3 regions of the Priestia sp. TRN 1309 genome follow, and region 1 is predicted to be linked to each of the others. Evidence: riboswitches for the same ligand, from Rfam matches in the RefSeq annotation. Region 1 holds a riboswitch; each other region holds the start of a gene.
The links. A riboswitch is a leader RNA that binds a small molecule or an ion and turns the genes downstream of it on or off. The one in region 1 is predicted to bind cobalamin.
Positions count from the first base shown of each region.

Region 2: another riboswitch for cobalamin. It lies ahead of ACRPLQ_RS09655 ((2Fe-2S) ferredoxin domain-containing protein); the one in region 1 lies ahead of ACRPLQ_RS16865 (ABC transporter substrate-binding protein).
Region 3: another riboswitch for cobalamin. It lies ahead of nikA (nickel ABC transporter substrate-binding protein); the one in region 1 lies ahead of ACRPLQ_RS16865 (ABC transporter substrate-binding protein).

Region 1 is NZ_JBOZGM010000004.1:116,053-125,927, forward strand. Features, by position in the region: gene ACRPLQ_RS16825 (cob(I)yrinic acid a,c-diamide adenosyltransferase) at 1-3, opposite strand, end outside; gene ACRPLQ_RS16830 (bifunctional adenosylcobinamide kinase/adenosylcobinamide-phosphate guanylyltransferase) at 1-425, opposite strand, end outside; gene ACRPLQ_RS16835 (histidine phosphatase family protein) at 377-991, opposite strand; gene cobS (adenosylcobinamide-GDP ribazoletransferase) at 949-1,722, opposite strand; gene ACRPLQ_RS16845 (bifunctional adenosylcobinamide kinase/adenosylcobinamide-phosphate guanylyltransferase) at 1,719-2,279, opposite strand; gene cobD (threonine-phosphate decarboxylase CobD) at 2,276-3,355, opposite strand; gene cbiB (adenosylcobinamide-phosphate synthase CbiB) at 3,330-4,316, opposite strand; gene ACRPLQ_RS16860 (adenosylcobinamide amidohydrolase) at 4,321-4,929, opposite strand; gene ACRPLQ_RS16865 (ABC transporter substrate-binding protein) at 5,018-5,977, opposite strand; cobalamin riboswitch at 6,237-6,369, opposite strand; gene ACRPLQ_RS16870 (thioredoxin family protein) at 6,460-6,774, opposite strand; gene ACRPLQ_RS16875 (YpjP family protein) at 6,963-7,565, opposite strand; gene ACRPLQ_RS16880 (class I SAM-dependent methyltransferase) at 7,946-8,725, opposite strand; gene ACRPLQ_RS16885 (BrxA/BrxB family bacilliredoxin) at 8,860-9,297, opposite strand; gene ACRPLQ_RS16890 (polysaccharide deacetylase family protein) at 9,539-9,875, shown strand, end outside.
Region 2 is NZ_JBOZGM010000002.1:462,750-472,624, reverse strand. Features, by position in the region: gene ACRPLQ_RS09680 (cobalt-precorrin-5B (C(1))-methyltransferase) at 1-595, opposite strand, end outside; gene ACRPLQ_RS09675 (precorrin-8X methylmutase) at 599-1,246, opposite strand; gene cobK (precorrin-6A reductase) at 1,252-2,019, opposite strand; gene ACRPLQ_RS09665 (sirohydrochlorin chelatase) at 2,016-2,927, opposite strand; gene cobJ (precorrin-3B C(17)-methyltransferase) at 2,945-4,567, opposite strand; gene ACRPLQ_RS09655 ((2Fe-2S) ferredoxin domain-containing protein) at 4,581-4,961, opposite strand; cobalamin riboswitch at 5,063-5,242, opposite strand; cobalamin riboswitch at 5,361-5,539, opposite strand; gene ACRPLQ_RS09650 (hypothetical protein) at 5,686-5,844, opposite strand; gene ACRPLQ_RS09645 (M42 family metallopeptidase) at 6,197-7,234, opposite strand; gene ACRPLQ_RS09640 (cation:dicarboxylate symporter family transporter) at 7,342-8,613, opposite strand; gene brnQ (branched-chain amino acid transport system II carrier protein) at 9,001-9,875, shown strand, end outside.
Region 3 is NZ_JBOZGM010000008.1:30,376-40,250, reverse strand. Features, by position in the region: gene rarD (EamA family transporter RarD) at 1-738, shown strand, start outside; gene ACRPLQ_RS23855 (TatD family hydrolase) at 801-1,571, shown strand; gene ACRPLQ_RS23850 (lmo0937 family membrane protein) at 1,604-1,741, opposite strand; gene ACRPLQ_RS23845 (YfmQ family protein) at 1,929-2,372, shown strand; gene ACRPLQ_RS23840 (GNAT family N-acetyltransferase) at 2,947-3,474, opposite strand; gene nikA (nickel ABC transporter substrate-binding protein) at 3,544-5,085, opposite strand; cobalamin riboswitch at 5,230-5,420, opposite strand; gene ftsZ (cell division protein FtsZ) at 5,423-6,427, opposite strand; gene ACRPLQ_RS23825 (tautomerase family protein) at 6,787-7,176, opposite strand; gene ACRPLQ_RS23820 (hypothetical protein) at 7,344-7,502, opposite strand; gene ACRPLQ_RS23815 (TRM11 family SAM-dependent methyltransferase) at 7,763-8,716, shown strand; gene rluF (23S rRNA pseudouridine(2604) synthase RluF) at 8,754-9,470, opposite strand; gene ACRPLQ_RS23805 (MFS transporter) at 9,747-9,875, shown strand, end outside.

The DNA of each region.
Region 1 (9,875 bases):
CATTGTATTTCCTCCTTCAATCGATTAGCAATTCCGTACCAAATGTGATCTACTTTCTGGGCATGTGCCGCCAAATGCTGATACGCATACCCGCATTCATCTCTCCACTGCCGCTCTATTGGATCTAAAGGAACAATGCCTTTGCCGACTTCAGTTCCAATCACTATTAACTGTTCCCATACACCGCTGTCTCTCCACTTCTGTATGACCTTTTTAACAACAAGATGCGGAGCCTCCAGCTCGCTATGTATTAATTCCTTAACATAGTGCTCAAATCCTTCTAGCACAATGTAACTTTCTTCAAACTCAATGGCCGGTAAAACGGGGTCTTCATACAAACAATGCCATTTTATCGACTCACTGGCATACTGCTGCTTCACCCATTTTCTTTTGCCGGTAAATGCACCGCCGAATACGAAATGCATGCTCTTCTCTCCTTTGCCTGTTTGTATGTGCACGTTACTGAAAAACCTTCTCCATAAGAAAAAGAAACATCCCAAAGCGACGCTGTCTGTTTAAAATGGGACGCAAGTAAACGCAGTGGTCCGCCGTGTGAAACAATAGCAATGTGACGCAATTGCTGACTAGCCGCCAAATCGACCGCTTCTTCCCAAGCTTCCCAAACTCGGTTTGAAAATCCTGAGAAGCTTTCACCATTCGGAGGCGTATGTTCTGCCCAGTGATCGATCCAATTTCTATATGCCCGTATGTTTTTTAAATCTTCATACGTCTTCTCTTCCCAATCTCCAAAATGCAGCTCACGCCAACTTTCCCTTTTAATCACCTGAGATTTAGGAAAAACAATTGAACTTGTTTCTAGCGCTCTTTTTAAGTCACTGGAAATAACGAGCTCCGGCTCTAGAGAAAGCTCTTTTAATTCATTTTTCCCTTCTATACTTAAAGGCGGATCACTCCACCCTATATATTTTTTTTGTTGATTTTCAAGCGTCATGCCATGGCGAATACATGTGATAACCAAAGAATTATCCATAAAAACGTTTCTCCTCCTTCAATGGTTGCACCTATAACATCTCCTGTTACGCCACCAAACTGCGAACGATAAAACCGTATCCAGAGCCATAAAAAACCGGCAAAGAAAAAGATAATGAATTTATTGTCTATAAAAACAATGAAAATAGCAACTAAGAATAGGCTCATGACGATAAATGCATAAATAGACCATTTGGTGACTCCTTTTTGAAAATAAGCAGCAAGCCCCGTATCTTTAGCGGGCTTATCTCTCATGACTAAGAAAGCGGCTCCGATTCTTGGAAGTGTAAAGACGGTTATACATGCCCAAACCGATAAAGAAGAAAGAGACGTTAATTCATAGATTGCACTAAAGCGCAGCAGAAGCAGAACAATAAGAGAAAGAATAGCAAAAGACCCAACGTGCGGATCGCTTAAAATCTGCAGTTTCTTTTCCTTTGACTGATGGGAAAAATACGCATCACTTACATCCATCCACCCGTCTACATGAAGACCACCCGTTAAAACAAGCGGCAAAAGCAAAACTAAAATACTGCTAACAATAGCAGTGATAGGTGAATAGTGAAGCAGCTGTAAAAAGCTATAAAACATTAAACCTAGTAATATGCCAATCCAAGGCAGGACAAAAAGTGAGCGTGCCGTTCTTTTTTCAGTCCATTGAACGGTTTTAGCCAGTGGTAAGATCGTAAAAAACTGAAGAGAGATTCGTAGTATGGCTATCCATTCTTTCATTTGCTTACACATTCCTTTCCTTTTTTAAAACGGGAAAGTCCCGCTTCTACACAAATAGCCACATCTGCTTTTTCTACAATATACTGATGTAATTTCCCTAACATATGCATATAGCTATATGTCGGCTCCTCTAACACGCCCGCTTCAAACAGTTCATTAGATACTAGCACGACCGTCTGAGACTGCGCAAACAGCTTATCGAGCGCTTCTATCATCTGACGAAAAACCTCTTGTTTACCTTCTTTTGTTTGCCACCTTTTTTCGGTTAAAAAAAGCTCATTGGCAAGCCAGTTTGTGACACAGTCCAAGAGTATAGTATCATCACTTCGAAGGTTTGGAAGAATTTGTTGTAAATCTACAGACTGCTCGATCGTTGCCCAAGGCGTGTTCGCCGCTTGACGTTCTGCTTGATGAAGCTGGATACGTTTTTGCATTTCACTATCTGTTTGCCGGCTTGTGGCAATATAAACAGCGCGCTTTGTATAAAAAGTTTGAACCATGTTCTCCGCTGCACGTGATTTGCCGCTTCGAACCCCTCCGCTAATAAAGATGATCATATTTCATCGAGTCCTTGTTTGATTACGTTAAGTAAATAGTCATTTTCTTCTTTCGTTTTCACAGCCAAACGGATATAGCGTCCATTTAAAAATGGGAAGTTTTCAGTATGCCGAGCTACCACACCGCGGCTTGCTAAATAGATAAGCCAATCGCGCGTTTTAATAGAAGACGGAACGCTGCAAAGATAATAGTTTGTTTGAGACGGAGAAACCAAAAGCCCCCATTCTTCTAGTTGACTCAAGATCCGTTTTCGTTCTTGTTTAATATAATATACGGTTTTTTTCACAAAATCTTTTTCATCTACACATATCATCCCTACTTGCTGCGACAATCCGTTTACACTCCAAGGAGGTTGTTTTTTAGACATCTTGCTAATGATTTTTTCATTTGCCAAAATATAGCCAAGGCGAAGCCCCGCAATATTAAACATCTTTGTCATCGAACGCACAACAATGAGATGTTCATAGTTTAGAATAAGAGAATCAAATGAAGGCTGATGTTCGACAAAATCAATAAATGCTTCATCAATTATTAAGTATGTACCATGATGAGCAGCAGCTTTTACTACTTTCATCCATTCCTGGTGACTATACATAACGCCCGTTGGATTATTTGGGTGACAAATCCATAGTACTTTTATATCCGGAAGAATACTCATAATCAACTCTATATCCCAGCTCCAGCCATTTTCTTCAGCTAAAGGAACGTATGTCACTTCACATCCATACGCTTTACTTGCCTGTTCGTATTCGACAAACGTCGGCTGTACAATCCCCGCTTTCTCTCCTGAAAATAAAGAAGCAATAAGGAAAAACGCTTCAGCGGCCCCATTTGTGGGCAGCACTTGGGCAGCGGAAACATGATGATGAGCTGCAAGTTTATTTTTTAGTTCTGTTACTTCAGGATCAGGGTAACTAAACGCAGCTTCCTTGAATTCGTTCCACTTTTCGTGAAGAACAAGGGGAGCCCCTAAAGGATTTGTGTTTACGCTAAAGTCTTTTAGATGCGACAAATTCTCGGCCCCTATTGCTTTTAAAAAGACATTGGGGTTAGCTCCATGTGTAGGTAATAGCACTAATAACTCCTCCTAACAAAAGATAGAATAACCACGTAGCATAGACCGTCCTTTTCATAATGAAAACAGCTTGTTCAATATGACCGGCTTGCAGGGGAATGAGTGGTTCGCCCATTTTTGCACGATTAGATTCTATGCCTTTATATGTATTAAGCCCGCCGAGTTGAATACCTAAAAGAGCAGCCACTGCACTTTCCCCGTATCCGCTATTTGGACTTGGATGCTTCTTAGCATCGCGCTTAATCAAACTCGTTACATGCCAAAGAGAATATTGGCTTTTCGCTACATTAACAGCGGTCATCACCACTGCAGTTAACCGACTTGGAATATAGTTTAATACGTCATCGGTTTTTGCACTAAAATAGCCGAACAGAAAGTAGCGGTCATTTTTATACCCAACCATTGAATCGCATGTGTTAATAGCTCGGTAAAAAAAGGCTAGGGCTCCTCCTCCTATAAATGCATAAAAAAGCGGAGCTGTAATACCATCACTTGTATTTTCAGCCACGGTCTCTACCGTCGCTCTGGCAATTTCTCCTTCTGATAAACGATCCGTATCTCGTCCCACAATCATGCTTACTTCATATCTAGCTTTCTCCATATCTCCTAGCTGAAGCGGCTTTTGCACCTTATAAGCAGCTTCGCTTAAGGAACGAGTGGATATAGTAGTCGCAATCATTACGCCCTCTACTAAAACACCTAGTATAAAATGAACTCCGTACAAAGCATGAAGGAATAAAAAAGGAATAACTCCTGCGAGCACCACCATACTTATCACAAGAAGCAATCCTTTGAATCGTTTTCCTGCGCCTTTATTTAATCTGGAATCCATCCAATAAATCCACTTGCCAAACCAGCGAACGGGATGCGGCCAATTTTCTGGGTCACCTATGATTCGGTCAATGAGTAGAGCAATCGTCATGGCTGTCAGGTGTGCAATCATCGCTTGTGCAATACTCATTTCTTCACCTCTTTTCCTTAAGTGCCTGCTCTAAGCTTATTTTTACCAGCTTGGCTACCGCTTGACCTAAAGCGGTCATAGAGCCTGCATATTCATATAATGGTCCTTGCTGAGACGCTGCAACTGAGATACTGTCCGTAGATGTTCCCGTAGCAATCGTCTTTGTAGCTGGATCTATGACACCCAGCTGTGACAGCGTTTTTGTTTTGGCTTCTGTAGCGGCAATAAAAAGCTGTAAAAACGCCGCATCCGTTAGCGTGCCTTCCACGAAAAAAAACATATTAATTGTACCGGGAGAGGAATAGAAAGGGACAGCTTCGTCAGCTGTAATATCCACTGCGTTTCCTACTCCAGCCGTTATCACGGAAGCTACTCTTACTCCGTAGCCTTCATAACAGTAAACCGCTCTTTCTTTTAACCAAACCGCTGTCATCAACCCTACGATTTGCTCATGGCGCACATTTTCTTTCATCAAATATTGCTCATACTCTAAAGAAGGAGTATCTGAATAATAGTCTTTATGAACAAATCGATTGTAAAAGGTGTCCGTTTCCGTGATGCCTGTTCCTAAAACGCCTGAGCTGTATGTTTTATAAGAAGTCTCGGTTTTCATGATTAAAAGCTCAGGCCGTTCTTCAATTTTAAGATGTGAAAAGGGACCAATCCCCTTTTCGATTCGAACTGGAATATGGTCCCTCTTTTTATTTATTGTACACCTCAGGGTATACTGCTTTTGCTAAGTCCTCTAAGCCATCTACAATACGAGGTCCTAAGCGGTTGATTTTGTTTTGATCAACCTTTTCAATATTCCCCTCTTTTACAGCAGTCATGCTGCTCCAAGCGGGACGCTTCATAATCTCATTTTTGTCTGCATCATACGTTGCGACAATAACGTCAGGGTTTAACTTAACAACTTGCTCTTCAGAAAACTTAACCCAACCCTTTTCACTAGCCGCTACGTTATCAGCACCGATCATAGTAAGCATTTCGTTCATGAACGTACCTTTTCCTGTTGTATAAATCTCAGGAGCTCCCGATACCTCTATCCATACTTTTTTACGATCTTCTTTTGAAATCGTTTTTGCTTTTTTCTCAATTGAAGCTACTTTTTCTTTCATGTCTTTAATTGTTTGATTAGCTTCTTTTGTTTTACCCGTTAATTTACCAATTTGCGTAATAGAATCATAAACCGTATCAAACGTTGTTGAATCTTTTACAACAAATACCGGAATACCCGCACTTTCAATTTGTTTAAATACTTCATCTGAAACGCCCATACTTGAAGCGTGTGCCAGCACTAAATCAGGATTTAAAGCAATAACTTTTTCTGCATTAACGTTCATATCTCCCACCTGCGCTTTTTTCTTTACGCTTTTAGGATAATCATCGTTGCTTGTGACACCGACTAATTCTTTTTCAAGGCCAAGGGCATATACAATCTCCGTATTACTTGGCATTAATGAAACAATTTTCTTAGGCTGTTTTTTCAACGTAATTTCTTTATCACGCGCGTCTTTTACCTTCACTGGAAACGCAGCTTGTGACGTTTGTTCTGTATCTTGCTTCGTTTTTTTATCACTGTTGCTTTGGCTGCCTGCACCGCATGCAGCAAGTACGATGACTAACAGCGCAATAATGGAATACGAAAGCCATTTTTTCATCTAAATACTCCCCCTATATATTGTTCATTGTGAATACGAAACCTCCACGTTAAAGAAAAAGCAAATGATCATGCAAAAAGCAGCGCTATCCCGTTTTTTCCGCTTTGACTATGTATACTGCTCGGCAGCAGCTTCAAAATAAAAAAGCTTTACTTTCAATTGAAAGCAAAGCAGGTAACGTCAAGATAAGCAGGAAAAGAATCCGTTCACTATACTTGATATGTATGTTCATTACCCTGCTTCACCCTTCCTCGAAGGTTTCACAGCTAACAATAAGGCAGGTCTCCTGACTTACGCACAAAGCGCTTACAGTGGCGGGACCGCGCTGGTTTTTCACCAGACTTCCCTTTTCACTCAATCTTTAAATTGAGACCTTATTGCTTTACGATTATTCACTTGTCCTAGTATACCCCACTCATCGAAAAATGGAAATAGCCATTCTCACAAAAAAAGCTGCGAGAATGCTCTCGCAGCTTAGGGAATTAAAGAGTTGCTAAAAATTCACGGACCGCTTCAGGCGTTTTAGCATTTGCACTGTGCAGGTGCGCAATTTTTTCACCGTTTTTATATACAAGAAGAGAAGGAATACCCATTACATTGTTTTCAGCAGAAAGTTCTTCAAACTCATCCTTGTCAATTTTAAACCATGCTTTATCTGTATTTTCGTCAACGATTTCATCAATAAACATATCCAAACGTTTGCAATCAGGACACCACGTTGTCGTAAAAATCCCAACGCTTAGTGTTTCATTCTTAATTTGTTCGCGAAATTGTTTTTCTTCCGTAAATTGTTTCATTGTGTTACCTCCAGCGTCTATTCGTTCCTTCCTACAATTCTATAGTAAGAAGTCTGACTTCATTATAAACGATTTTTTTATCGTTGTGCTAATGTTTCAGCTTATTTAGACCATAACGGTTTTAGACGTAAAAAAATGCTAGCTTAAAAAAGCTAACATTTCGAAATTGTAGAATGTTGTGTCTATTATCAGCTGAACCACTTAGGCGGCATGTTTCGGTTCCAATAAATTTTCCCTAAATCATAATGCTTTTGAAAATTATCTGCGGCCGCATGATAGTGAAAATTAAACCAGTATCCATCTTTTGGAGGATTTTCACGCCGTACATGAAACCGTATTAAGTCCTGACCGGTTTCCCGGTCATATACATGGAAAATCTTTTCACCGTAGCCAGCAGCAGGGTGCTCGCTTATCTCGAGATTCTGAATTGACTGTTCACGTTCAGTGCCAATGTCGGTCAGCACTTCTTCAATTTTAGGTAACACTGCTTGACGAAATTCATCTTCAATGACAGGACCAATTTTTGTTCCGAATTTTTCCACTGACTGTTTTTCAGCTGATTCCATTGCATACGTAACAAATGATGAAACGTCTTCATATTTTGGTTCTTCATATGGCAAATGAATATCTTCTATAACAGCTGTGACAGGAGTTGTTTCTCTTACATACCCTGCTTTATGTTGCTTGTCCGCTTTTGCATCATCAACGTATAAATATTCTGGTGGAGTGACAAGCCCAAATGTAAATACTGTAATAAATACAATTAGCATTCTTTTTATCCATCTAGGCATTCGTATCTTTCCTTTCTCATCTTTCCCCATATGGTCTTTTCATATTGTAAAATTCATTATCATAACTCACTAGGTATTGTAACATACTTATTAATTTTTTACCTATATTTGCTTATTCATTTATTCTGTCTACGGGCATTTGACGACTTTTCAGTTACCACCTTCCTTCTTCTGTTTGAGGTTGTCACACCGAGCGGAAACCTATACAAGATATTCCTTTTTTGCTGGATGCTCAAACACAAAAGTATTTTTATGTTCAAAAATATATCATACTTTTATGAACTTTAGATGAAATTCATAAAAAAAACTTCCAAAACTTTTTAATTCCTAAAAGGTTTTGGAAGTCTTTTCAATGAGCGTAATTAATTTTACTTTTTTGGTTATTTTTGTATATCAATTGTCCCGTAATGAAATTTTGATGTTTTTCGTTTTTGCACAGTAAATCCATGCTCTTTAAAACGACTGCTTTTCCAATGATCTTTTAGCACGACCTTTTGTTTGGCTACTCTTTTTGCTTCTTGTATAGCCATTGGCGTCAGCGTGGTATACAGTGCTATTGCTTTAATACCGTTAATTCCATTCGATTCCTCAATTTGTTCTTGAAACATAGGATCAAAGTAGACAACATCAAAAGAATTATCTTCACAACACGCCAAAAACGATTCAAAATTTTGATGAACCACGTTTATACGCTTCATTGCATCATTCAACTCTTGTACGTCACTTTCCCAATTTAAAAGTCCTTGTTTGACTAAATAAGCTACATAGCGGTTGCCTTCTAGTCCGACAACTTTCCCACTTTTCCCTACCGCTGCGCTCGCCATCATACTATCCGATGCAAGACCAAGTGTACAGTCAAGCACGCTCATTCCTTTTTCTAAACCAGCAGCTTCAATAAACGGATCACGTTCTCCCCGCAGCCATCTCTTCACTCTAAACATAGCGGAGTTTGGATGAAAAAAAATAGGTTCCTCTTCATTTTGGACGTGCAACTCTACTCTATTTTTACCGACAACCAGCACGTCTGCAGCTTCAAGATTTTGAAGATCTGCAACAGATTTCTTCTCTCTTGTTACAAAAGGTATACTTAAATCAGCGGCTACTTGTTTGGCTTTTACAATCATCTGTTCATTTGTTCGACCAGCAGTCGTAACAATCACTTTCATAACTCCCCCTACACTGTTTGGCTATTTACATAAAGAAAAAGGATGCCGATAGACATCCTTTTTCTTATAAAGTATATGCGATTTTTCTCTAAAAATCTATATACTAGATGTGACAAAAGCAGGACATTTTATGAACAGTGCTGCTTAAAGCCATTTAAAATGTTTTCAAAAATAACTTCTAACGGCTGACCTTCAATTTCATGTCGAGGAATAAAATGAACAACTTCTTTTCCTTTTAAAAGTGCCATAGACGGTGATGAAGGCTCAATGTCCCCAAAATATTCACGCATTTTAGCTGTTGCTTCCTTATCTTGACCGGCAAAAACAGTTACCACTTGATCTGGTTTTTGCTCAGACTGTAAGTACGCTTGCGTTGCTGCAGGACGTGCTAAACCAGCAGCGCATCCACAAACTGAATTAACGACAACAAAAGTTGTTCCTTCTACGTTTTCCATAAAATCAACTATGGCTTCCTCTGTTGTTAATTCTTCATAACCAGCTTGAGTTAATTCTTGACGCATTGGTTTAACTAACTGACGCATATATTCTTCATATGCCATTGACATATTAACATTCCTCCTAACAATCATTCACGCTAAAAGCATACTATAAAAACCAGGAAAAATCTAGCTACTCACTCTTCAAATCCTTATCGCTGTCTCGTTCTCCTTTTTCATTTGACAAAAAAAGATTAAAACCGGGTCATATCATCTAATTTTTTTCCATAAAAATGTCGATTTTTACTATTAATATTCCATTTTTTGTACTATAGTAGTAAATAGTAGTTTAGTAGAAAGGATTTTCAAATTGAACCAGCGATTTAAACCGAACAAACGATTTAAGCCAAACAAACGATTTTATGCATTTTTGTCTTTAGTGTTAGTGATCGTCGCTTCTTTATTTTTTATTACAGAAGCCAAAGGAAGTGAATCCGCTGCATCTCAGCAAGTCTTAGCATCTACTGCATTGCCGCTGAAAGAAGCTGCATCTTCAGCACAGCCTGAGAAGCTGCTTAATACACTTCACCATAATATGTATGTAGGAAATACCGTGAACGATCAAAATCAAGCTCTTACACAGCCTGTTTACCTTACGTTTGACGATGGTCCAACGCCTGATACCCTTCACATTTTAGATGCTTTGC
Region 2 (9,875 bases), on a different contig from region 1:
TGGCCTGCACGATACTTGCTTTATAAGCAGCTGTTGAGAACGGAACAACAATTCCCCGCGTCCCCAGTATCGAAATGCCTCCTAAAATACCTAGACGCGCATTTAATGTCTTTTTCGCCATTTCTTCTCCTTCAGGAACCGAGATGACAATCTTAACGCCTTTTTGTATGTTGTATTGGGCTAGAAGCTGTTCAGCCGTTTCTTTCAGCATCTTTCTTGGCACAGGGTTAATGGCTGCTTCACCGACAGGAACTGGGAGACCGGGCTTTGTCACACGCCCTACTCCCACTCCTCCATCAATGATAATGTCTGCACCATTACACCACGAAACTTCAGAAATAATCAGCGCTCCGTGCGTGGCATCGGGATCATCTCCAGCATCTTTAATGATGCTGGCTACAGCGCTGCTTGTGCGATACTCGCATTCTTCAAGATGAAACGTAGCAAAGCGACCAACAGGTAAGTAAATCGTTGACTCCTCTTGCACTTCTCCTGAAATTAGCGTAAGCAGAGCTGCTCTCGTAGCTGCCGTTGCACAAGCGCCCGTCGTATAGCCTTCTCTGAGTTTCTTAGGTTCTTTTGGTACTTCCTTCATGCGTTACACCTGATCTGCAAGAATTGAAATTGCATTTAATGCAGCAACCGTTACCGTACTGCCGCCTTTTCGCCCGATGTTTGTAATAAACGGCACGTCAAGTTTGGCAAGTTCTTCTTTCGATTCAGCCGCTGAAACAAACCCTACCGGCAGACCAATAACAAGTCCAGGCTTCGCTTCTCCTTCTTTAATCAAACGAATTAACTCAAGTAACGCTGTCGGTGCGTTCCCAATTGCAAAAATCCCGCCGTCTGCTTCTTTAATTGCTTTTCGCATAGAAATAATTGCACGCGTTGTATTTAAGCGCTTTGCTTCTTCCATTACGTCCGGATCTGAAATATAAACTTTGATTTCACCGCCGTGTTTTTCAATTCGCTGCTTGTTTGTTCCTACTTGCACCATTTGTACATCTGCAACCACTTGCTTGCCGCTGCGAATGGCTTTAATTCCTGCTTGAATCGCATCTGGATGAAACAGCATACTGCGTCCAAGCTCAAAGTCTGCAGACGCGTGAATTACTCGCTGAACAATTGGGTACTGTTCATCTGTAAACGGATGAGGTCCAAGCTCTTCTGTAATCATTTCAAAACTTTTTCCTTCAATTTGCTGAGGCTGAACAGTTAACGGTTTAAATTCTGTACGAAAATCCATCTCAATCAACTCCTAGTTTGGTTTACTAAAGCATGAACCACTTCTTCAAACGTGGAATACACGGTCCCATACTCAATTTTCGGTCGCCCAATCATAATGATATCTAAGCCTAACTCTTTAGCTGCTTCCACTTTTTCATCCACAGATCCAACTTTTCCGCTTTCTTTTGTGACCATGACCGTCACTCCGTATTGCTTATAAAGTGCTTGATCAAACTCTTTTGTAAACGGACCTTGAATAGCAATAATATTTTTTTGCGGCAATCCTAACTGCTGACACTTTTCCATATTATCCAGCCTTGGAAGCATACGAGCAACAAGCCGTACATCTGAAAGAGGAAGGAGCTTTTCTGTAAAAACCTGCAGCGTCTTGCTGCCTGTTGTCAGCATAATAACTCCTTTTTTCTCAGCTGCTACTTCAGCTGCTTCTTCATACGTAGAAACCATCGTCATATTGTCGTAGGTAAAAGCCTGCGAAGCCCGCTCATAGCGTATGTAAGGAATCGATGTTTCAGCAGCCGCACCGATGGCGTTTTTAGATGCTTCTTCGGCAAAGGGGTGACTTGCATCCACAATAGCTTTTACACCATGTTCGTTTATAAAAGTCATCATATCTTCTTGTGTGAGACGTCCAATTTTCACTTTCACTTCTGCTCGCTGTAATTCGATTGCTGCATTGTCGGTTACAACCGTCGCCGTAACGTCGTAACCTTCTTTTTTCACTTGAACAGCTAATGCACGTGCATCGCTAGTTCCCGCTAACAATAAAATCATTTTAACTCGCCGACCTTATCTTCATGGTGGTGATGGTCATGATGGTGATCGTGGTGATGGTGCCCGTGATCATGATCATGATCGTGATGATGATGGTGATCAATATGCTCCATAATGCCGAGGCGATATTGACATGTATCGCAGTTCATTTTCACTTCGCCTTCTAATCCTTCTTCAGCACGTTCTTTTAAAATTGTCTGCAGTTTTGGATGAAAACCGAAATAGCCGGCTAGCTTAAACTCAATGTTTTCATGCTGCATTTTATACTGCTTCACCATTTCTTCCAAACGCTTAATTAGTACTCCTGTAAATAAGAAATACGGGAGAATAACCACTTTTTTAGCGCCCAGTTTTAAACATCGTTCCACTCCTTCATCAATCAGTGGAGCGGTCACGCCCATAAAAGAAGTTTCGACGATTTTGTAGTTTGTTTTTTCCCAAAGAAGGCGCGTAATTTTATATAAATCACTGTTTGCATCAGGATCGCTTCCTCCTCGCCCTAAGACAATAACAGCCGTGTCTTCAGCTGGAGTTTCTAAATTTTCTCCTGATTCTTGTAATCTCGTTTTTAAAATTTCAAGGGCTTCTTCATGAACGCCAATGGGACGTCCGTACACGAAGTTTACGTGTAGATATTTTTCCTTAGCTTCATCTATAGCCGCCGGAATATGTATTTTTGAGTGGCCAGCTGGCAAGAGCATAATTGGAACTACAACTACATCTGTCGCTCCTTTTGCCACACATGTATCAATGCCTTGACTTACATTCGGACGTTCAAACTCTAGAAAACACGTTTCTACTAAAATAGATGGGTCCCAATCATGCTTCATAGTCGAGATAAACTCGCGAATTTGATCGTTCCCTTCAGGATCTCTACTTCCATGACCGACAAATAAAACTGATTTCATATAATGCCCTCCCATTTTTAATCTCCACACGGAGCTGGTTCTACTTTTATTTTTGGTGTTATATCTTGATAGTCGAATCCATAAACATTCTTCACACGCTTAAAGAATTTATGAAACCGCTCATTTGGATGACCTTTTTCTTTATATTCATGGACAATGTTCTCCACTATTTCAACAATGTCATCGGGCGCTATGCCTTCCGCCACAATTTGACCTGAATGGGCGTTTCGTCCAACCGTTTTAGCCCCTAAAAATAAGTCAAACGCACCTTTTCTGTAGACAATGCCGATATCTTCTTGAACAGCACCGTAACAGGCCATACCGCATCCATTAATACCAAGCTTCAGCTCTTTTGGCATGTCCATTCCACCGAGACGCTTTTGTAATTGTTCCGTATGCGGGATGGCGTCACTTTTTTCTCCATCACAAAAATCACACGCTTTAATTGTAAACACGTCTCCGACTGGAGATAGTAAAAAGGAAGCTGATTGGAGCTTTTTAATAATCACATCTGGCTGAGCCGTTGGAATTTGCAGTTTGATTTGATGGTCAGGCGTATACTCCATCGTACCTTTTTCACCAACAACTTCTGCTAGTGTTGTCATTTGAACGGGCGTAAACTTCTTATTTGCAAGCCCTGGACTAACTGCCACTTCAAAAATAGACTCAATTGGCTGGTGTACGACCGGTGAAGTAGTTTCACCTAAAATTGCTTGAAGCGCTTCTTCTGCCAGAGCTCGTGAAGCTGCTTTTTCTTCTTTTGTGTTCTGAACATCTTCAATAGCTGAAGCCGTTTGCTTTACAGTCTCCTCTTGATCAAGAGCCCATGGTTCTGCTTCTTTTCGAAGTCGCTGATGCGGTCTTAGCGGCTGCTCTGTTTGGTTGAGGGTATATTTACGCTGATACCCGCGCGGTGTAATCATTAAGTCATCGTAAAAGAACGTAGATGAATTTCCGACAACAACGGTAGTCAGCATGCCTATTTCATGATTTAACATGTCTTTTAAATTGGTCATTACCACTTCTTCACGGTCACGATAAGCGCTTTTCACAAGACCAACAGGCGTATCGGGGGAACGGTATTTTAATAAAATCCTTTGCGCTTCCACAATTTGTCTTGTGCGTCTTCCGCTTTTCGGATTATAAAAAGCTACTACAAAATCTGCTTGTGCAGCTGCTTCGATTCGTTTTTCGATTAACTCCCAAGGCGTAAGGTGGTCACTTAAACTAATCGTACAGGCATCATGCATCACGGGCGCCCCAAGGAGGGATGCGCATGAATTAATAGCCGAAATGCCAGGAATCACTTCCAGCTCTACGCCCGTTTCTTTTTTCCATCCTTTTTCAATCAACACTTCATACACAAGGCCGGCCATTCCGTATACTCCTGCATCTCCGCTTGAAATGACCGCCACGGTTTTTCCCGCTTCAGCTTGCTTTACGGCTTCTTGTGCACGGCTTACTTCTTCGGTCATTCCTGTACTAATAATTTGCTGATTCGTTAATAGTCCTTGAATTAATTCCACATAGGTTTTATAACCAATGATCATATCACTTTCTTGAATGGCTTCTCTTGCTCGCTGTGTAATATGTTCAAAGCTTCCTGGGCCGAATCCAATAACTAACAGTTTACCTTTCATGCTAGCTCCTCCTTTATGCGTTACTTTTTACTTTGTCAATTCCTTCTATGGAGTCACTCTTTTCCGGAGAAACAAAACCGTTTTGATCATATTCATAAATAAGTGATTCCTTTATACTGCAGCCTCCTGCTAAATGTTCTTCAACAATTCGATGAGCTACGTTTTCAGTGACCTGCTTGTACCAATCTCCTGAAGGGTACACGATAGCTACAGGAGCATCTTTGCATCTTCCGTTACAGCGCGTACGGGTTGTGTGAACCGCTTCATCTAGATTCAGTTCAGTCACTTTATTTCGAATAGCTTGCGTGGCTTCTTCTCCACCTTTTCTCATACAGCTGCTTCCATTACAAATCAATACGTGATGTTTTGTTCCATTTAAGTTCCACGTCGTCACACTTATTCGCTCCTTTACTAAAAAAACGCCTCTATCAATGATAGAGGCGCAGAAAAATTCAAACTAAGTTTTTGCACTTCCACCTATATCCCGTAGGGTAAGCTTCGCATTAGAAAAAGGCTGGTTTCCTGACTTCGATTCATCACTTGATTGCGCCTTCCCGAATACAGTGGCATATGCAATCAGCTCCTCTTCACAGTGGCGGGTACCGCGCTGGCTTCACACCAGACTTCCCATTTAACGCAATGTGAACATTGCGCACCTTTTTTGCACGATATGTAGTTTTGTGCTACGAGAAAAACCCGCTTCGCTAATATGCGAGCGGGTAAAACGTCAGAATAAAAGTGTACACGAATGCCACTTTAAGCCAACGTTTCCCTTCCCGCTCCCCGGAGAAATAGAAACTTCACAATAAAGACAGGTCTCCTGACTTGTGTATCATTCTACTTGAGAACCTTCCCGTGATTTTTCCACAGTGGTTATACTCGTTCGTCCACACTTACAGTTGCGGGGGCAGTACTGGTCTTTCACCAGTTTCCCTATTAAGCCTTCTTGGCATCTTTACTGTTGCTGTTTGATATATATGAACCTTTTAAACTATCAGAATAATAGAAGTAACTACCATATCATAGCGTACATTTTTTTTTATTTCAACTCTATTCTTTTCGTAAGATACAAGAAGCTATAAAAAAACAAGAGCATAAAGTCAGCTCTTGTTTTTTCATTATATAGCTACTAATGTTAAATGAGGATCATTATAATACACGACTTCTGAAAGAACTTTACAGCCATTTGTTTTTGCAAAAGCTTCTCTCGCCTGCGTTTCAGTTTCAAATTCAAACATTTTCATTTCTTTTCCAGCATATACCGTCAGTACCCACATGAAAAGATTCGCCTCCGATTATTGTAGTGATCGCTATATCCACATTATGACGAAACCCTATCCTTTTGAAAACCCATTCTACAAAACTTGTCACAAGAAACTTTTAAAAATTTAAAAACATTTTAACTTCTGTAAATGAACAAAATGTACAAAAGGTTTAAGCCGTATTATACCTCTTTAAAAAAGGTGCTTTTTTTACCAACTGTTGCTTCACCAGTAAAAAAATATATAGTATTTATTAAAAAAAGAAGCCGGACAGCCGGCTTCTTTTTTAGGAAAGGAAAGTACAGACATCACAGTCCCGTCCTGCTCTTTGTTTTGCATAAAAATACACTAATTAAATATTCCTTTCTTAAAGCAGAACCATGTTCGATTGCACATAGTGGTAAAGAAGCTTGTACGTATGGTTTAATGAATCTTGATGCGTTCTCTCAAACGCATGAGAAGAATCAATTCCTGGACCAATTAAGCCGTGTACGATGTCATGCCCGGCACGAATAGCAGCAGAAGCATCTGATCCGTAAAACGGATAAATATCTAATTTGTACTGAATATCATGCTGCTTAGCTAGCTCCACCAAATGCTTTCTCAAACCGTAATGATATGGGCCGCTTGAATCTTTTACACAAATAGACACGGTGTATTCATCAGTAGATTGTCCATCTCCCATGGCACCCATATCAACCGCTAAGTATTCTACCGTTTGAGGCGTAATATTAGAATTTCCTCCGTATCCAATTTCTTCATTATTTGAAATAAGAAAGTGCGTAGTGTATGGCAGTTCGATCTGCTCTTCTTGAATTGTTTTCATGAGCTGAAGCAATAAAGCTACGCTTGCTTTATCATCGAGATGACGAGATTTAATAAAACCGCTTTTTGTTATTTCTACACGAGGATCAAACGAAACAAAGTCGCCGACTTCAATTCCAAGACTGCGAACATCTTCTGCGCTATGTACTTTTTCATCCAATCGAATTTCTATATTATCTTGATTTCGCTCAGCTTTACCTGCATCTTTATACACATGAACAGATGTTTGATGCATAAGGATGGTCCCTGTAAATACTTCTCCTGCTGACGTTTCGATTTCACAATATTCTCCTTCAATGGAATTGTAGCGGAACCCTCCAATCAAGTCGATTTTCAGACGTCCACTCGGTTTGATTTCTTTTACCATAGCACCTAATGTATCGACATGAGCCGTCAGCATGCGGTGATGATCCGTATCTTTACCGGGAATAGTAGCGACTAAGCCTCCTTTTCGATTGCGATACGTTTGAATATTTAGCTCTTTTACATAGTCTTCGACAAATGAAATCACCTTTTCTGTATTTCCAGAAGGACTGGGAATCGAAACAAGCTTTTTAATTAACTGAACAGTTTCCGTCATTATGACACTTCCTTTGTCTCTCATTTCTTTTATTTTACCATATGTTTCAAAAAAGATAACAGGCAGCTCCAAACAAAAAAGCCAGGCAGCTGCCCGGCTTTTTTGTTTTAAGCTATGTTTGATTTCTTTAATTCATTTGTGTAATTTAATGATTTTTGCTTATCAAACTCGCCTTCAGACTTGGACATTACAATTGCAGCTAAAGCATTTCCTACTACGTTAACTGTGGTACGCATCATATCAAGAATGCGGTCAATTCCTGCAATAAATGCCATGCCTTCAAGAGGGAAGCCCATAGATTCAAGCGTAGCAAGTACAACTACAAACGATGCCCCTGGTACACCAGCCATCCCTTTTGAGGTTAACATTAGCACAAGAAGGAGCTGAATTTGATCCATAATGGAAAGGTCAATGCCGTACATTTGAGCAATAAACAGCGATGCCAGCGCCTGATAAATGGTTGAACCATCTAAATTAAACGTGTAGCCTGTTGGAATAACAAACGATGTAACCGATTTAGAACAGCCGAAGTCTTCCATCTTTTTGATAAGAGATGGTAAAACGGCTTCTGAACTTGCTGTTGTAAAAGCAAGAAGCAGCTCGTCTTTTAACACTTTTATGAGCGTAAACATGCTTGTTCCAGCCATTTTAGCAATAATTCCAAGAACCACAAGCACAAAGAAAATCATGGTGAAGTAAACGGCGAACACTAATTTCCCTAATGGAATAAGTGATCCGACACCAAACTTTATAATATTAACACCAATAAGTGCAAATACACCTACTGGAGCAAATTTCATCACCAAATTAGTTACCCAAAACATTGCATCCAAGACGCCTTCAAAAAAGGCTAAAACAGGTTTTCCTCTCTGTCCAATCGAAGCTACGCCTACACCAAACAGTACGGAAAATAAAATGATTGGTAAAAGATCGCCTTCTGCTACCGACTGAAAGACGTTTGTCGGAACAATATGAAGAAGCTCCTGAGCAATCCCTGTACTTTCAGACGTTTTTGCCGTTGCCTCATATTGAGAAATATCGCTTTTTGCAATATGTCCCATATCAACCCCTGCACCAGGGTGGAATAAGTTAGCGGCAATAATCCCCACTACAATCGCAATGGTTGTAACAATTTCAAAATAAAGAATTGTTTTTCCGCCAAGCTTACCTAATTTTTTGATATCGCCTACTCCTGCGACCGCTACGATTAATGCTGAAATCACGATCGGTACGACAATCATCTTAATTAAATGAATAAATATGTCTCCAATTGGCTGTAAAATAGAAATGGCCGTATCGCTTCCGTAAAAGATAGCACCTACAGCTACGCCTAAGATCAGTCCAATTAGAATCTGAGTTGCTAGACCTAACCTTTTCACTTTCTTGCTCCTTTCGCACAGTTGACTTTCACCTATCGAGCATATGCGGTTCAACGAACCGTGTATAAATATACATCCTTACAGCACCTTATGTAAACAGTTCTTTACTAATAAAGATGTAAGGCCGCACATGCAAATTTTTAAAAGCTACGGTTCTGTTTTATCATATCAAATAATTGTTGTACACTGAGATTTTTTTGCTAAGTATTTTTCTATTTTTGCTATTTCAGCGAATAAATAAAAAAAATAAAATTTTATATTGAAATATGCATTTTAGGTTAGTATAATACGATACATGTTTATTTTTATTATTCGAATATAAAATTCTGAAAATTTTAATTATTCAACACGATAATAAAAAGCATTTATAATTTTGGAGGTTTTAATGTGTCAAACAAAGTTCCTTTTTCATTTATAGTGGTTATTGGCTTTATGCTTTTTGCCCTATTCTTCGGCGCAGGTAATTTAATTTTCCCTGCGATGTTAGGTCAGTCTGCTGGAAGCAATATTTGGTCAGCAAATGCTGGATTTTTAGTAACGGGTGTAGGTCTGCCTCTGCTAGGCGTTCTCGCATTTGGTTTTTCCGGAAAAGAGGATCTGCAGTCTTTAGCTAGTCGCGTACACCCAGCTTTCGGTATTATCTTTACTACGATTTTATACTTGGCAATCGGACCGCTTTTTGCAATGCCAAGAACGGGAAGTGTTTCGTTTGAAATTGGCGTTAAGCCTTTTTTATCAGAAAATTCAGGTCACCTTCCCCTTATCATTTTCACGGTAATTTTCTTTACGATTACGTGCTTTTTTTCGCTAAATCCTGCGAAAATTGTCGATTTAGTAGGAAAAGTTTTAACACCTATTAAATTAACGTTTATTGGAATATTGGTAGTTGTAGCCGTTGTGAACCCAATTGGAAAGTTCGAAGCACCAAGCGAAGCTTATACAACACACTCATTTTTCAAAGGCTTCCAAGAAGGCTACTTAACAATGGATACATTAGCATCATTTGTTTTTGGAATTATTATTATTAATGCAATTAAAGAAAAAGGGGCAAAAACCAACCGACAAATTATTACAATTTGTGCAAAAGCTACGGCTATCGCTGCCGTTATTTTAGCTCTTATTTATAGCGCATTGTCCTATATGGGTGCTTCAAGCGTATCAGAGCTTGGACGTCTTGATAACGGAGGTACGGTTTTGGCTGAAGTATCAAATTACTACTTTGGCTCTTACGGAGGAATTCTTTTAGGTCTGATGATTACCGT
Region 3 (9,875 bases), on a different contig from region 1:
ACATACATTACGTTTATAAAAGAAATAGTGAAAAAACCATCCTTATTCTGGTCCCTTTTTACTGCGTCTGTACTTATTAGTGCAAATTGGGGCATTTTTATGTGGGCTGTCATTAATGGAAAAATAGTAGAAGCGAGCCTTGGACAATATATTAATCCCCTAACAAGTGTTTTATTAGGTGTTATTTTCTTAAAAGAGAGATTAAGCGGGGCTCAAATTTTTGCATTTATACTAGCAGGAATCGGCGTCTTAACGCTTAGTCTTCATTATGGTGTGGTTCCTTGGATTTCGCTTAGCTTAGCTGTTACCTTCGGATTATATGGTTTGGCAAAGAAAAAGATTAAAGCTGATTCAACGATTGGATTAACTCTTGAAACGATGGTCATCTCCCCTATTGCATTAGCATACATAGGCTACCTTACATTTCAATCACACTTGCAGTTTTTTGATTCTTTTTCAACAAGTCTTTTATTAATGGGCAGTGGAGTAGTTACAGCTTTACCACTCCTATTATTCACAAAAAGTGCTAAAAAAGTATCATTATCAATGCTTGGTATTCTTCAATATATTTCACCAACCTTGTCTTTGCTAGCAGGAGTCATTCTATACCATGAATCGCTAACAAAAGCTCATGTTATTGCTTTTAGTTTTATTTGGTTAGCTCTTATTGTTTATACGTTCTCATCTATTACTAAATGGGGGAACAGAAAACAAATAAGAAATAAAGTGGAGGCTTAACAGAATCATACACTCTCTTACGTATTATTTTTAAACAAAATAGGCTGGGAGGAGCATTATTTATGAAACGCATTATTGACTCGCATATTCATCTAGATCAATATGAACAGAAAAGCTGGAAAGACATAGTTGAGCAGGATCCTTCGTTACAAGCGCTTATTTCTGTATCTTCTACATTACACTCTTGCCAACTTAATCAAAAAATCAGCAAGTTATATTCCTGCGTGAAACCTGCCTACGGATTTCACCCTGAACAAATGCTGCCTTCTTCAAATGAATTAGCGGAGCTGTTTGCCTGGATTGATCAAAACAATGAAGAAATGATCGCTGTTGGGGAGGTTGGTCTACCTTATTACTTAAGTCAGACCTATACTCTTTCTCTAGAGCCCTATTTGGAGCTGCTTGAAGCTTTTATTATTCATTCAAAAAAATGGGGGAAACCGTTAATTCTTCACGCTGTATATGAAGATGCTGAGATCGTGTGCGACTTACTAGAAAAACATTCTGTGCCTAAAGCTCACTTCCACTGGTTCAAAGGAGCTAAAAAAACCGTTGAACGAATGAAAAACAACGGCTACTATATTTCCGTTACACCTGATATTGTATATAAACCTAAAATCCAAGCGCTTGCCACAGATTACCCTCTTGACTACTTGATGGTCGAAACAGATGGTCCGTGGCCATTTGAAGGACATTTTCAAAACCAGACAACGGTTCCATCAATGATGCATCAGTCCGTTCAGGAAATAGCACGTCTCAAAAGGGTTTCTGTAACGGAGACATATGATTTTTTATATCGAAATACAGCTCATTTTTATAATCTCTCCACATAAAAAGCCTTTCCCTAAGGAAAGGCTTTTTATATCTAAATTCGTTTCACAAGTTTTACGATCAGCACAATCACTGCAATGACAAGAAGAATGTGAATGATGCCGCCGCCAATATGAAAAACTAATCCTAATAACCAAAAAATAAATAAAAGTCCAATAATCGTCCACAACATAATTTTTTCTCCTTTTTTATATGTAGTATTTGTTATAATTTTATATTTCCCTAAATGTGCATAAATAAACGCATTTCATATACATCTTTTCACTAAAGAAGGTTCACATAATGTACAAAAAGCAATCATGTTCTCTGTGGTAAAATAAGTATGTAATCTTATTTAATTTAAGCGGAGATGATTAACTATGACATGGATTGTATTACTTTCCATCATTCTTGTAAGTGCACTCAAAATATTAATAACGTGTCTTCCAACTCCAGTGGTCAAATGGCTTATGACTAAATTTCAATTACACCCAACACTTGATGATCAAAACGCTACTGTCACAGTTGATGGGAAACATTTAGAAGGCAAAGACAAAATGCAAGTGATTGATTATTTTAATAAAGCAACATTTTTAAAACAATATTATGTCCATGAAGGAAATAAGGACTATTATAAACACCTAGAAGACAGTGAAACTCCACTTGTTATCGATACGAAAAAAGGGAAAAACGCTGTTCGACTATGCGTATATAGCTATCATGATCATGTCGACGTCGTGAAACAATATAAAAAGAAGATTATCGCCTACAGCCTTCTGTCTGATCACCTTCAAAAGCAGTCCATAACAGCTGACCTAGCTTAAACCAGTCGCCTACAAGGCGGCTTTTTTAGTTTTTAGGTTTAGTTTGAAGTTACCTTATTTAAAAATACCAAACTTTAACATTAATTCTAATGCTATAACATAAATTAATAGAATTTTCTAAATTTTTAAGAGGTGATGGATAATGCTTTCTTTGTTAGGGTTTGGAATGATTGCTACTTTTCTTTCTTTTCAAGTGGGCCTTTGGGACAACTATTATCATGACAATTACAGCCATTTTAACGAACGCTGTTTCCCTTTAGACTTCTACTATAAAAAAAGGAAGCCGACTACCATAAGGCAATCGGCTCACACATGTAGGATATTGATTTAACACTAACAAAGTACAACACAACACTAGTAATTATATAATATATTTCATTATTTTGAAAGCGATTTCATATATATTTTTAAAAATATTTTGTTACTTGTTTTTTATAGAAAAAAACCACGTTTCAGCCAATTCGAAACGTGGTTCTTTTCTGTAAGGACTTGCCCTACAGGCTATAAATGTAAGTTACGTTCATTATAGCATGAGCCCATATACAGATTCCATGGTAATTACTGTATGATCTCGTTACGTTACGACTCGTTGTATTTTTCTGTCCATGTGCAGCGTATTCCATGGTTCGTCCTGTTCAGCTAGCCTTTTGATAAAGCCTTGTGAAGCCCAAAAAGGAATAGCGCCAGGTAAGAAAGGATGAGTATGCAGATACAGCGTGTCATAAAAATGACTTTGGGCAAATTGTTCAACTGCTTTTAACAGCTGCTGTCCAATGCCTAGACGCCGGTACGCTGGATCGACATAGCATTTTACAACCTCAGCTGCAGTTCTATGTTCATATCGCTCTTTTAATGCATGAAACCGTCCATCGTAAGCGTATAAACCAATGGTTCCAATTACTTGTTGATTTTCCGTAACAGCTGCAAAAAAAGCAGCGTCTTTCGCTTGAACGTAATGTTCATTAAAATGAAGCAAATCCACAGGAAGCTGATTTTTTTCCAGCATAGGAAATAGCTCATTCCGCATATTCATGACAAACTGAATCACTTCAGCATCCTTTTCTTTTACTTCTTTAATTTGATACATTTGTACTTCTTGCACGTTTACTGTCACATCCTTTTAACGATCATTGTATACTTTTTCTTTTCTCTGCTTATGCTGCAATGTTAACTACGGCGTTACGTCTAAATGCTGAGTCAGCATATAATACTCGCTTGGATTTGTTGTCCAGTTTTTCACTTTTTGATTATAAGCAACAACAATGTTTGGATGTACAATCGATGACGTCAGCATTTTTCTATTAATCAAAGCGGTTGCTTGTTTGGCTAACTGATCTCGTTTTGCGTCATCTACTGTTGAATTTAACTGTTCTATCATTTTTGTTAGCGTATCATCATTAATCCGGCTGGCATTTAAACCACCGCCGGGCAAATAGTTCGTACTTAAATAATAGCTGGCATCTCCTCTAGGTGCTGTGATAAGGCTGTACAATGCTAAATCCCAATCATCTTTTGCCATTACATATTCATCGCTATCTTCAACTAGGTGAATCTTAATAGTAATTCCTAACTCTTTGGCATTAGACTGTATAAGCTGAGCAATTAAAGGCAGTTCTGGCAAAGAACTATATGTGACAAGAGAGAGCGATAGTGGCTTTCCATTTTTGATTGCTTTGTCATTTTTGATTTGATAGCCTGCTTTCTCTAAATATTTTTTAGCAGATGTCATACCTCTTTGCTCATTAGCAGTACTATCAGCAAAAGGTAATTGGGGTAAAAATGGACCTCGAGCCGCTGCCGCTTGATTGTTCATGATGCTGCTAACAATTTCTTTTCGGTTCAATAAGGTATCGATAGCTTTTCTTACATTTTCGTCTTTTAATGCGTCATTAGTTTGATTGTAAAGCAATAAATGGGTGCGCACACTAGGTACTCCACTTACTTTAAAAGACGGATCTGTTTGTAAAGTGCCCAAGCTTTCTAAAGGCGGGCGATAAATAATATCGGCTGTTCCAGATTGAAGAGCAGCAACTCGCGCATTAGCATCTTCGTTAAATCCAAAGATCGCACTTTTCAATTTCACTTTTCCACCCCAATAATTTTCATATCTTTCTAATTTTACTTGATTTCCTTGATCAAAAGACAAGACGCGAAATGGACCCGTACCAATGGGCTTCTTAGCTATATTAGAAGCATCAACATCTATAATAGCTGTATTTGGATGCACTAATTCAGAAGGAAATTTAGGCATTGTTTCTTTTAATGTAATTGTCAGCGCATGACTGTTCGCTTTCATTTCTTTAATATTTAAAGCGTTTTTCATCGCATAACTTTGGTCTATCGTTCTTTGAAGAGAAGACTTAACGGCATTTGCATTCAGCGCTTTTCCATTTTGAAACGTGATGTTCTTTCTTATCATAAATGTCCATGTAAGGCCGTTATCTTTCGTTTCCCACTTTTCAGCAAGCCAAGGCTTTATTTTTAAATCGTCGTTGATTTTAACAAGCGTCTCCCCTACTCCCCCACGAACTGCTGTATAATTATCGTCCGTATGAGGATCAAGCGTTGCAGATGTAAAATTAAATAAAAACGTCACACTTTTATCCGTTTTCTTTCTTTCTTTTATACTTACGCTCTCTTCATTAGGAGCGCAAGCAGTGAGGCAAAGTAACACGAGAAATATCATAGATACAAGTTTTTTATTATTTATCATTCATTTTTCCACCTTCTATTTTAATACACAAAAAAAAGCACTTCTAAAAAGAAGTGCTTGCCTTCACAACAAATTCAGATAAACGTATCCCTTGTTTATCGTATTTTTGATTCTGCCAAAACACCTCCCTATCCTCGTAGGTTATTGTGTGCTGCGATTTATGGCAGGTCTCCTGGCTTCAAGTCATTGCCTTATACCGCCTTCCCGTCTCTAAATAGACAGTGGCTTTTTGACATAAGGCTCCTTGTTACAGTGGCGGGACCGCTCCGGATTTTCACCGGATTCCCTTTTAAGGCAATTGAAAAACAATTGCCACCATAAAAGCTGGTTATTTAATTTAGTAGCGTGCTCTTGAAACTCTAGAAGTGGAAGCTGATGGTGAAATATCTTCATCATCAAATCCAGTGGCAATAACGGTTACCATCATTTCGTCCTTTAAATCTTCATTAATCACAGATCCAAAAATCATATTTAAGTCCTGATCAGAAGCGGACGTGACAATATCTGCTGCTTCCTGTACTTCGTAAAGACTCAGGCTGCTGCCGCTCGTAATGTTCAGCAGCACGCCTCTTGCTCCATCAATCGATGCATCTAGCAGCGGACTAGAAATCGCTTTTTTCGCTGCTTCAATTGCTCGATCTGATCCCGAAGCTCGTCCGATACCCATAAGCGCAAATCCTTGATTAGACATAATTGTTTTTACATCAGCAAAGTCAAGGTTAATCAGCCCCGGAACAGCGATTAAATCTGAAATACCTTGAATACCTTGGCGAAGAACATTATCTGCTTCACGGAATGCTTCAAGCATAGGTGTCTTTTTATCAACGATTTCAAGCAAGCGGTCGTTTGGAATGACAATAAGGGTATCTACCGATTCATTCATCGCAGTAATACCGCCTACTGCTTGCTTGGTACGTTTATTTCCTTCAAACTTGAAAGGGCGAGTAACTACTCCAATTGTTAAAGCATTTAGTTCACGGGCAATTTGGGCAATAACCGGAGCTGCTCCAGTACCAGTGCCTCCCCCCATGCCAGCTGTTACGAATACCATATCTGCGCCTTGCAGTACTTCTTGAATTTGCTCTCTGCTTTCTTCTGCAGCTTCTCTTCCTACTTCTGGATTAGCTCCTGCACCTAATCCTCGCGTTAATGCCGCACCAATCTGCATTTTCACATCTGCTTTAGATAAATTAAGCGCCTGAGCATCCGTATTAACGGCGATAAATTCTACCCCTTGTACACCATGTTCAATCATACGGTTAACGGTGTTATTTCCTCCACCGCCGACTCCAATTACTTTAATTCGCACTAATGGCGATACATCTGCATCAAATCCAAACATTCTAAGTTCCTCCTCAATGATCAAAATTACTTTCTCTTATTATCCGAAAAAACACGTGAAGAACCTTTTACTCCTATGTTTAACGCGTAACTGTTCTTTTGTTTTACAGATTTTATACATTTCTCTTTTAACCTTTAAATCTTTACATCTTTATGTAAAATTATTGTTGTTCTGAAGTTAGTACGCCGAACTCTTTTTTGGTTTTCCCACTCAAAACGGCATATAAGCTTATTGTATCATTCATTTGACAGATGTCTGTATTTAATTTTGAGTAAGATGTGACTAAGAGAATAATATTTTTATAGACAAAATGAGAAAAAGCCCTTAGAAATAAGGGCTTCTCTAGATAATAAACCATTTTATAATTTCCCAGTTAAGAATTGAGCTTCTCCCATACCAAAGCTCCAGTCAGCATTACCGTTTTCAACAATTGAAATCATAATGTCGCTTGGCTGAATTCCGCAGCTTTCTCCCAGCTCTTTTACAATTAATTTGTAAAGAGCTTGTTTTTGCTCTTCTGTTCGCTGTTTGCTCGTCACACTTATAATAACCAAATCCTTGCTTCTCTCAAAGCCAAGACCTGTATCTTCAATAATCATTTCATGAGCAGGATGCTGATGTACAATTTGATAACGATCGCGTTCTGGGACGCCAAAGGCTTCTAGCATCGCTCGATGAGTAGCGTCTAGTAATGCTTTTAACTCTTTTTCGTCTCTTCCTTCTATTACATCAAATCTAAGTAATGGCATACTAAGTAACCTCCAGCTTTTTGTCTAATGTATTATTGCTTTATCATATCACAACTATCATTTGTAAAAAAAAGATATGCTATTCACAATGTGCTCTCTAGTGAAAGAGACCTCAAACTCTTCAATAAAAGCTGAACCTAATAAAAAGAAATGAGCAGCATAACGACTCATTTCATTAGTACAAAAATATTTATAATAAGAGCTAAAATACATGCAGATACAATGGCAATGAGTACGTTCATCACAAGGTTTTGCGAGGATGTTTTAGCTTGTTTTTTCATATCAGCCCGACTCATCTGTTGCTTTTCATGATCACTTTTAGACATCACGTAGCCTCTCCTATTCATCAAAATGTCAGCAGTGTATAAATGATTTTTGAGAAACCTTGATCCAGTTCTTTTGTATAAACAGCAGCACATGCAGGTTATCATCAGTTATTTTAGCATGTTTTGTCAAATAAGTGGACTATGTAGCGCTTCAATTTAGTATTCACAGCCAAATATATTTAAATTCGTTGCTTTTCTCTTCTTTTCTCGCTATTGTTTGAGAAGAAGGATAATTAGATACGATAAAGGATGATACGATATTGAATAACCATACGCAGCTGCCTCAGTATATCTACACATACGCATGCAGCGAAGAGGAACTCTCACTATGTCAATTAGAGAGACGCTCTCTTTTTGAAATTGAAACTGAGAAACCTATCATAAGAAGCGCCGTTAAACTTGATCCAAGCAGAAGCCCTTTTATCAAAGAGCGATTAGATATTATGTATGAATCAGATGACCTTGCAGATATTTGCAAACAAGTAGAAGATATTGACCTTGGAGATCAAACATTTAAACTCATTTTTATGAAAATTAATGACTTGGAAAAAGATCAAAAAATAAGCTATAAAGGTCAGCGTGCGATTGAACGTGATGTGGGTTGGCATTTTGTAGCAGAAGCAGACTTGCATAACCCTGACCATTTGTTTGGAATTGTTCCATTTGAAGGACGCTGGTATTTTGGAAAATATCAAAAAAGCGAAGCTGTATGGCTGCATCATTTGAAGAAACCGCGTGAATACTCTACGGCACTCAGTACCCGCCTTGCAAGAGCTGTAGCTAACATTGCCGTTCCAAAGCCTGAAGGAATCAAAGCGATTGATCCATGCTGTGGTATTGGTACAGTCCTCGTAGAAGCTCTTTCAATGGGCATTGATATTGTAGGACGCGATATCAACCCACTTGTGACCGACGGATCTCGTGAAAATATTGCGCATTTCGGCTTAAAGGGTGATGTCAAAACCGGACCGATTTCGGATGTTACCACTCACTATGACGTAGCGATCATCGACATGCCTTACAATCTCTACACCCACGCGACGCCTGAAGATCAGCTTTCTATTTTAAAACACGCTCGCCGCTTTGCGGATAAAGTAGTCGTGATTACAGTAGACACGATTGACCATATGATTCATGAAGCTGGCTTTTCTATTTCAGATCGCTGCGTAGCGCGCAAAAGCGTATTTTCTAGACAAGTAGTTGTATGCGAATAAAAAAAGACACCAGTCTAACAGGCTGGTGTCTTTTGATTTACCACTCTTTAGGTTCATAGTCTAATTCTTTGAATAGCTGCGTACGCTCTTTTTTCGTTAAATCTCTCCATTGCCCAACAGGCAAGTTGTTTAAGTGAATATTCATAATACGCGTACGCTGAAGGCGGTACACTTCATATCCGAGCACTTCACACATACGGCGAATTTGACGATTTAAGCCCTGTGTTAAAATAATTTGAAACTCGTACTTAGACAGCTGTGTCACTTTACAAGGAAGCGTTTTTGTACCTAAAATTTTTACTCCCTCAGACATGTTTTTGATAAACTCGGGTGTAATCGGCTTATCTACTGCAACAATATATTCTTTTTCATGCTTGTTTTCTGCACGTAAAATTTCGTTAATAATATCGCCGTCATTTGTAAGTAAAATTAAGCCGTCTGAATCCTTATCTAGTCGTCCGACATGATGAATACGCAAAGGGTGATTGACTAAGTCAATGATGTTTCCCTTTACTTTTTTCTCACTCGTACTTGTAATGCCGACTGGTTTATTAAGTGCAATATATACATTATTTCGAGCAATCCGAAGCTGTTGGCCACTTACTCGAATATCATCGCCAGGCTTAACTTGATCTCCGATTTTTGCAACCTTTCCATTAACGGTTACTCTTCCTTCACTAATTAACTTATCTGCCCCGCGTCTTGACGCTTTGCCAGATTCGCTAATAAATTTATTCAGTCTCAGGTGAATCACAACCTTACATTTAAAAATTTTAAAATTTGTCTCTTCTATTAGAAACCGATATGTGTCAATTTCTATACCGTCCCTATCGTAACATGCTATACGCTTCTCGTCTTCTTTTAATTTCATTACTTGACTATATTTTTTTAACAGAAATAAAAGGATAGCCTCAAAATACTTTGTAACCTTATTCTTAACATTTCAAGCAATGCTTACACCTGTCAAACCAACGTCAATCTTCACTCCTATACAAGACATAGACGTCTGGATTGACTGATCAGTATAGAGTTGCTACCATCAGGTTTTCTTATGCTTCCAGGAGGAGTAACGCTGGCTCTGACAGCTATGGTCGGAGGACATTTGTTCGATAAAATTGGATTTAAGCCGCTGCTTTTAACAAGTTTAATTCTTTTAACG